Regions from separate parts of the Paenibacillus sp. JT22N15 genome, predicted to be linked through region 1. Evidence: a T-box and tRNA genes for the amino acid it is inferred to sense, from the RefSeq annotation. Region 1 holds a T-box; the other holds one or more tRNA genes.
What was found. The T-box of region 1 lies ahead of leuS (leucine--tRNA ligase). A T-box ahead of a tRNA ligase gene usually reads a tRNA of that ligase, here a tRNA-Leu.
Positions count from the first base shown of each region.

Region 1 (3,403 bases):
GGAATTTACGTGGGCACCGTCGCCAGTATAGGCTTCTTTGGAAATCTCTCCGCCTTGCACGACCTCCACAATCGGCAATTCGAACTGTGTGGCAAATTCCCAGTCGCGCGTATCATGGCCTGGAACCGCCATAATCGCACCTGTACCGTAGCCTGCCAGTACATAATCGGCAATCCAGATTGGCGTTTTCTCGCCATTGACCGGGTTAATCGCATACGCACCCGTGAATACGCCGGATTTTTCCTTCGCCAGATCAGTACGCTCCAAATCGCTCTTGCGGGAAGCTGTCAGCTGGTAAGCCTCAATAGCCGCCTTTTGTTCCGCTGTCGTAATTTGGGCAACCAGCTCATGCTCAGGCGCAAGCACGCAATAAGTGGCGCCGAACAAAGTATCCGGACGCGTCGTAAACACGACAAGGTTCGCGTCATGGCCCTCAATAGCAAACGTCACTTCGGCGCCTGTAGACTTGCCGATCCAGTTGCGCTGCATATCCTTGATGCTTTCCGTCCAATCAAGCTCCTCCAGATCCTCCAGCAGGCGCTCCGCATATTCGGTAATTTTCAGTACCCATTGGCGCATTGGCTTGCGTACAACCGGATGATTTCCGCGTTCGCTTAGTCCGTCAATGACTTCTTCGTTGGCAAGCACAGTTCCCAGCGCTTCGCACCAGTTAACTGGAACTTCAGCAACATATGCAAGGCCTTTGTTGTACAGCTGGATGAAAATCCACTGCGTCCATTTATAATAATCCGGGTCAGTCGTACTAAACTCGCGATCCCAATCGTAGGAAAAGCCGAGCGATTTGATTTGACGGCGGAAGTTGTCGATATTTTTAAATGTAATTTCACGCGGATGCTGCCCTGTATCCAGTGCATGCTGCTCTGCAGGAAGGCCAAATGCATCCCAACCCATCGGGTGCAGGACGTTAAAGCCGCGCAGACGCTTGTAACGCGACACGATATCCGTTGCCGTATAACCTTCCGGATGACCGACGTGCAGGCCTGAACCGGATGGATAAGGGAACATATCGAGTGCATAAAATTTCGGTTTGCCCGCTTCTTCCTTCGTAGCGAACGTCTTGTTCTCATCCCAATATTTTTGCCATTTCGGCTCTACTATCAGCGGATTATAGCCTTGCGGTTGCTGATCTTGACTCATGAATGTTTCCTCCTTAAGCTTGGTAAAGCAAAATTTCAGCGGCTCCATGCAAAAAAGCTCCCGCCCCTAGCGTATGATCGCTAGGGACGAGAGCTGTCTCCCGTGGTACCACCCTAGTTAGCCCCCGGACATGCTTTGCCGAGTGCTCACTTGTTGCCTTTAACGCAGGCCTTACGGTACGCTTGCGCGCACAGCTCCAAGGTGAGATTCATATCGCTGCAGGTCCGGCTTGCACCATCCGCCGGCTCTCTAAGCCATGCCCCGCGATACTACTGTTCCTTATCAACGCCATATGTGACATTTTAAGAATTAGTTCCGATTATAATGAAGCTTTGACGCGATGTCAAGGGACAAGCCTCTAAGTTGCTCCCTTTTTATCCCAATACACTCACTTCTTGCATGCTTAGATGAACGATGCTTGAACGTCAGTCATTTTTTGCGAGGAACCGCCTTTCTCCTTGCGGGTGAAAAAGCCGCTCTCATTTATCCATGGCATTTGCCCCAAGGAGGGGTATAATAGGAGCAGCAAGCTTTTGCAACCCATTACTATTTTCGGAGGAATCGTTATGATGCGTTTTGTAAGCAACAACCATATAACAGACCCTGCGCTTAATTTGGCGCTGGAAGAATATATTTTACGGTCGCTGCCGCCGGAGGACGATTATTTACTGTTTTATATTAATGAGCCTTCCATTATTATTGGCAAAAACCAAAATACGCTGGAAGAAATCAACCCGCGCTACGTAGAGGAAAACAACATCCATGTCGTGCGCCGGCTGTCCGGCGGCGGAGCCGTATATCATGACGAAGGGAATTTGAATTTCAGCTTCATCATGAGCGACGACGGCCAATCCTTCCATAACTTCAAGAAATTTACCGAGCCGGTCGTGAAAGCACTAGCCGCGCTTGGCGTTCAGGCTGAGCTTACGGGCCGCAACGATATTCAAGTAGGCGAACGTAAAATTTCCGGCAACGCACAATTTTCAGGACGCGGCAGAATGTTCAGTCATGGCACCTTGCTGTTTGATTCCGAAATTGAAAATGTCGTATCGGCTTTGAAAGCGAATCCTGAAAAATACGTGTCGAAAGCGACAAAATCGATTCGCAGCCGCGTAGCCAACATTTCCGAGTTTCTGGCAGAGCCGATTACAATTGAGGAATTCCGCCAAAGCGTGCTTGCTTCCATTTTTGAAGGCAGTGAAGAAATCCCTTACTACGAGCTGTCCGAGGCGCAATGGGCGGATGTCCGCGAGCTGGCACAAACGCGCTATCGCAGCTGGGATTGGAATTATGGCCGATCTCCAGCATTCAATATGCGCCAGACGAAGCGGATCGAAGGAGCTGGAACGTTCGATGTACGTCTGCAAGTTGAGGAAGGTCTTATTGCAGATGCCGCCGTATATGGCGATTTCTTCGGTCGTGGCGAGAGCAGCGAATTTGCCAAGCAGCTCATCGGTCAGCGTTATGAAGCTGCTGCACTCGGCAAGCTGCTCGGCGAGATCGATTTAAGCTATTATTTCGGCAAAGTAACGAAGGAAGACTTAATGGGCTTGATTTTCGAATAAAAATAAACAGCGCCCCGGCCTTCTCTTATTAAGAGAGTCCGGGGCGCTGTTTCTGTCCCCTGATGTCCCCCGATAGAATGGAATCATCAATAGGTTCTTTGAATGCCTCTTTTGCCAACTGCCAGCTTCCGAAACCAGAAAACAATGCCATAGCCAAGAACAACAGCTGCGCTGTTCATGAGAATATCATCAATGTCGAAGCTGCCGCGCCTCGTAAGCATTTGCAGCACTTCCAGCAGCGTAATAAACAGCACAAACGACAGCAGCACCTTGCCCAGCCGCCAGCGAAAAACAATCGGAAGCGCCAAGCCAAAGGGTACAAATACGACAATATTACCGCCCATATTAATGATCCAATCGATAAAGGGCATATGATGAAAGTTCGTTACATAAAGCTTGATGGTTGAAAAAGGAATGACATTATATCGCAGCACAGTACCGCTTCTCGCCTGCCGGCCAAAGCCAAAAAACATTGCATAAATGAGCCATATCGTATAAACGAAAATAAGAACGGCTGTCACTTTTTGAGTAAAGGAATCGAATTTTCCGCCTGCCTGCTTCAACGTAATCGCCCCTCCACTTCGCCCGGGTTAATGGGACGCCGGTAATTTTTTCGCCCGATACCAGTAGTTATATTGCAGCGTAAAGCCTAGCTTGTCATACAAGCGGTTAGCCGCATC
Region 1 covers NZ_JBXENV010000001.1:188,658-192,060, forward strand. Annotated here, with positions in the region: gene leuS (leucine--tRNA ligase) at 1-1,158, opposite strand, end outside; T-box leader at 1,238-1,453, opposite strand; gene lplA (lipoate--protein ligase) at 1,728-2,723, shown strand; gene AC50X8_RS00790 (VanZ family protein) at 2,810-3,286, opposite strand; gene AC50X8_RS00795 (GNAT family N-acetyltransferase) at 3,314-3,403, opposite strand, start outside.

Region 2 (3,403 bases), on a different contig from region 1:
TCGAAAGCCGAGCTTGCCGAGAAGTACAGCGTATCCGTATCTACTCTATCGAAAAAATGCACCGAGCTGACCAGCTTCTTTATGGAGCAATATGCAGAGCTGCAAGCGGAGCAGCCTGAAGCTGCAGCCGCTGGCGATGCTGAGCGCGCGGAGCAGGCGCAGCAGGAAGAGCTTGTGAAGGCTTAAGCAAGGGCCCCCGGATTTCGGCTTAAGCAGCCAGCTGTTTCACTTCTAGCTACGGATCGTCTATTGCAGCAAAAGAGCCCGCCGCCTTCACATGAAAGTGAAAGCAGCAGGCTCTTTTCGTTTGTTTTTTTCCTGTGCATAGCTCTAGTTAATTGCTAGCGTTATTTGATGCTATTGCAGCCACACCTTGGTCTCGCCACCGTCGCTCGAGTATTCAATATACTCCGGGAACGTTTCTATAATAATGTATTCCGGATCGTGAGGTCCATCAAACCACTGCTTAAAGTTTTCATTCCATAGCTTCTCACGCAGCTTGTCGTCCGCACATAACTCGGCACGAGCCTGAATTTGAACAATATCGGTAGATGGCTTGCCATCGTATCCGACAAGAATGTGAACATTCGGGTTAGCCCGCAGCTCATCAACCTTGCTCGTATCGCGATTTGTCGCCAAATATAAGTTAAGTCCATCATGGAAAAGTGCCATATAACGCACCATCGGCTTATCGCCATTTACGGTAGCAAACGAGCAAACATGGTTCGCTTGCAGCACATCAATAATTTCCTGCTCCAATTGTTTTGTTGTATTCGGCATCGGTATCTCTCCTTTAAAGGTTCATCTTTTGCCAGACTTTCTGGCATCGCGCTTGCCATAGATTACCCCTTTTGCCGTTTTTTTAATCGGAGCTCTGTTTTGGTGTTATTCCGGTTTTATGTAATAGACAGCATGGCACCGTTAGATAAGCTGCTTTTCTTTAGCCTCCAACCAGCGCCAGCCGTATAGCAAACGTGCAGAAAACGTACATCAATCGTAAAGCAGACGCATGAATACGCCTGCTTGTTTTTAATCAAGAATATTTATGTTTTACTATTATTTATATTTCAACGACATCATTTGCCGTGAAGCGGTAAGGCTTCTTGGAATGCCGATTCGCATAGGAAGAAGCGACAATTGCTTCCGGTTTCAGACGAGCTTTCATCCCCATAGCTTCCACACGCAGTACCATTTCCGCCACATAGGCAGCTGTCTTGCTGACAGCCGGATCGGTTCCGGCATCGACGTCAATATACGCTTCAAAGGACGCGCCCTTGTAAACAAAAGGAAGCACAATATCCTCCATTTGCGCCCTGCGTTCGCCACCGAAAAACAGCGCTACCTCCTCGCTATATGACGTCTCCAGCGACAGCTTCTCCTTAATGGATTTCAGTTCCCGCGGAATGACGACCTGCCGATAGCAGGCCCATGCCCCTTTGCCCTCACGCTGGATAACGACGCCGGTAATCATCGTCGTATGTCCTGCATGCACCTGGCAGTCGGTACCGATCATGAAATTGTAATTTGCATGTGGATCAAGCGACATAAAACGGACAATGCGATCATGCACCTGCTCCAGATTTAGGCGTCTTTCCGATACATTGTGAAACTCCATGTCGTGAATCAATTGAAGATGTTTTCTTATTTTCATCATCGTCACCTGTAAAGCAATTAGGCTTCTTCCCTTCTTTAGTTGGATTAGTGTGCTTCAAGGGACTCGAACCCTTAGTTGTCCAATGAACAGCGGATTTTAAGTCCGCCGCGTCTGCCAATTCCGCCAGAAGCACAAAGTGATGGTGACGCATGGGGGATTCGAACCCGCCGTATCCACGAGTGAAAGTCGTGTGGCTTAGCCGCTTGCCGAATGCGCCTTAATTAAATAATCGCTTTTTAAAACAAGGGGCGCGGGTATCGAACCCGCCTCATTCGGATTTGGACTCCGAATCGCCTGCCTTGGACATGTCCCCCTCTATCGAATTGGCTGCCCCTCTTGGAATCGAACCAAGACGCACGGTGTCAAAGACCGTTGCCCTACCGTTAGGCGAAGGGGCATTATTGGGGAGATTAACCGGACTCGAACCGGTACTTATCAGGACCACAACCTGACGTGTTTGCCTTTTCACCATAATCTCCATGGTGACGCATGGGGGATTCGAACCCGCCGTATCCACGAGTGAAAGTCGTGTGGCTTAGCCGCTTGCCGAATGCGCCTTAATTAAATTACTACTGAATCAAACCAAAAAAGGAACGTTTGTTCTTATTTTTGCAATAAAAAAACTACTTTCTCCCTCTCGGCTCCGCCTTGCCTCCTCGACTTCAGCCTACTTCAGCTAAGTTACGAGAAAACACAAACGGACCACTCACCAAGGGTGCAAGTAGTCTTCACGTATACAGATAATGAATCATCGGAATTATTCTACCCCGTGCTTCAAGATCAGGCTGCCGCTTCTCCCCCTTTGTTCAGGATGGAGCAGTCCGGCTGCGATACGCAAAAACAACGAATATTCGGTTCGATGCAGGCAACATGTAGGTTTTCATTCATCTCTTCTAAAGCTGGATGCTGCTGTTCATCCGCCTGATGCTTAACTGTTCCGCTCTGCACTTGCTCATACTGATGTAAATCAAGCTCCGCTTGCCAATTCATAAGCTGTTCTGCTGTGTTTTTCATTTCCTGCACCTTCCTTTCCTCTTCGTTATTGGTCTCGCAATGGAATCGGCTTACCGATCACGCATTTCACTTCAATGCTTTAACGCTTTAATTCATGTTCGACTTGATGCTTCTCATACTAGCATATCGACTTTTAACAAGTCAACCCTTTTTATTTCAAAAAATGAAAATAGTTTATATTATTGATTTTATTACCTTATATTCATGAATGACACACGGAAAATCGAATCATTTTTCGTTAATGAATGATTTTCTCCATCTGAAATATTCCTTTAGCAAATAAAAAAAAAGGACTACTGCTCAGCGGCAGTAGTCCTTCATCTCCCCTTCAATAGCCTACCCATCCAGGGGCTCAGGCGAATACCTGGTTCCCTTCCGGTTGGCGTCGAAAGCATATAGGAGAAAGGCTGCTGCACGGGCTGTTCGCATTTTCGGCCTGCACAAAAAGATGGCTGCTCTGTTCAGAGCCCCACGGTTGTTCAAGCTTGCTATCATGATTGAATAATAAAATGGTTAACATGCGCCGTGCACTTCCTTTCCTTCGATTGATTATGTTAAATGGATTAAGTTAATATGGAGTCAACAACATCCGTTAATATTGCATTTAATCCTCGTCAATTGTTTCCCATCTTATAGCAAATAATCCTATGCTGTCAACAGTAAATATTTATTCGACTGTATAAAGGATATCCGCTGCTTACAGGGTATATTCAACGAAAACGCAAGTAAACTGCC
Region 2 covers NZ_JBXENV010000005.1:155,353-158,755, reverse strand. Annotated here, with positions in the region: gene AC50X8_RS11485 (SEC-C metal-binding domain-containing protein) at 1-186, shown strand, start outside; gene AC50X8_RS11480 (pyridoxamine 5'-phosphate oxidase family protein) at 358-780, opposite strand; gene AC50X8_RS11475 (ribonuclease H-like YkuK family protein) at 1,061-1,651, opposite strand; tRNA gene AC50X8_RS11470 (tRNA-Leu) at 1,703-1,787, opposite strand; tRNA gene AC50X8_RS11465 (tRNA-Glu) at 1,795-1,871, opposite strand; tRNA gene AC50X8_RS11460 (tRNA-Trp) at 1,897-1,969, opposite strand; tRNA gene AC50X8_RS11455 (tRNA-Gln) at 1,979-2,052, opposite strand; tRNA gene AC50X8_RS11450 (tRNA-His) at 2,057-2,132, opposite strand; tRNA gene AC50X8_RS11445 (tRNA-Glu) at 2,135-2,211, opposite strand; gene AC50X8_RS11440 (hypothetical protein) at 2,435-2,668, opposite strand.
Region 2: it encodes a tRNA-Leu, which carries the amino acid that the T-box ahead of leuS (leucine--tRNA ligase) is inferred to sense. The anticodon was not compared.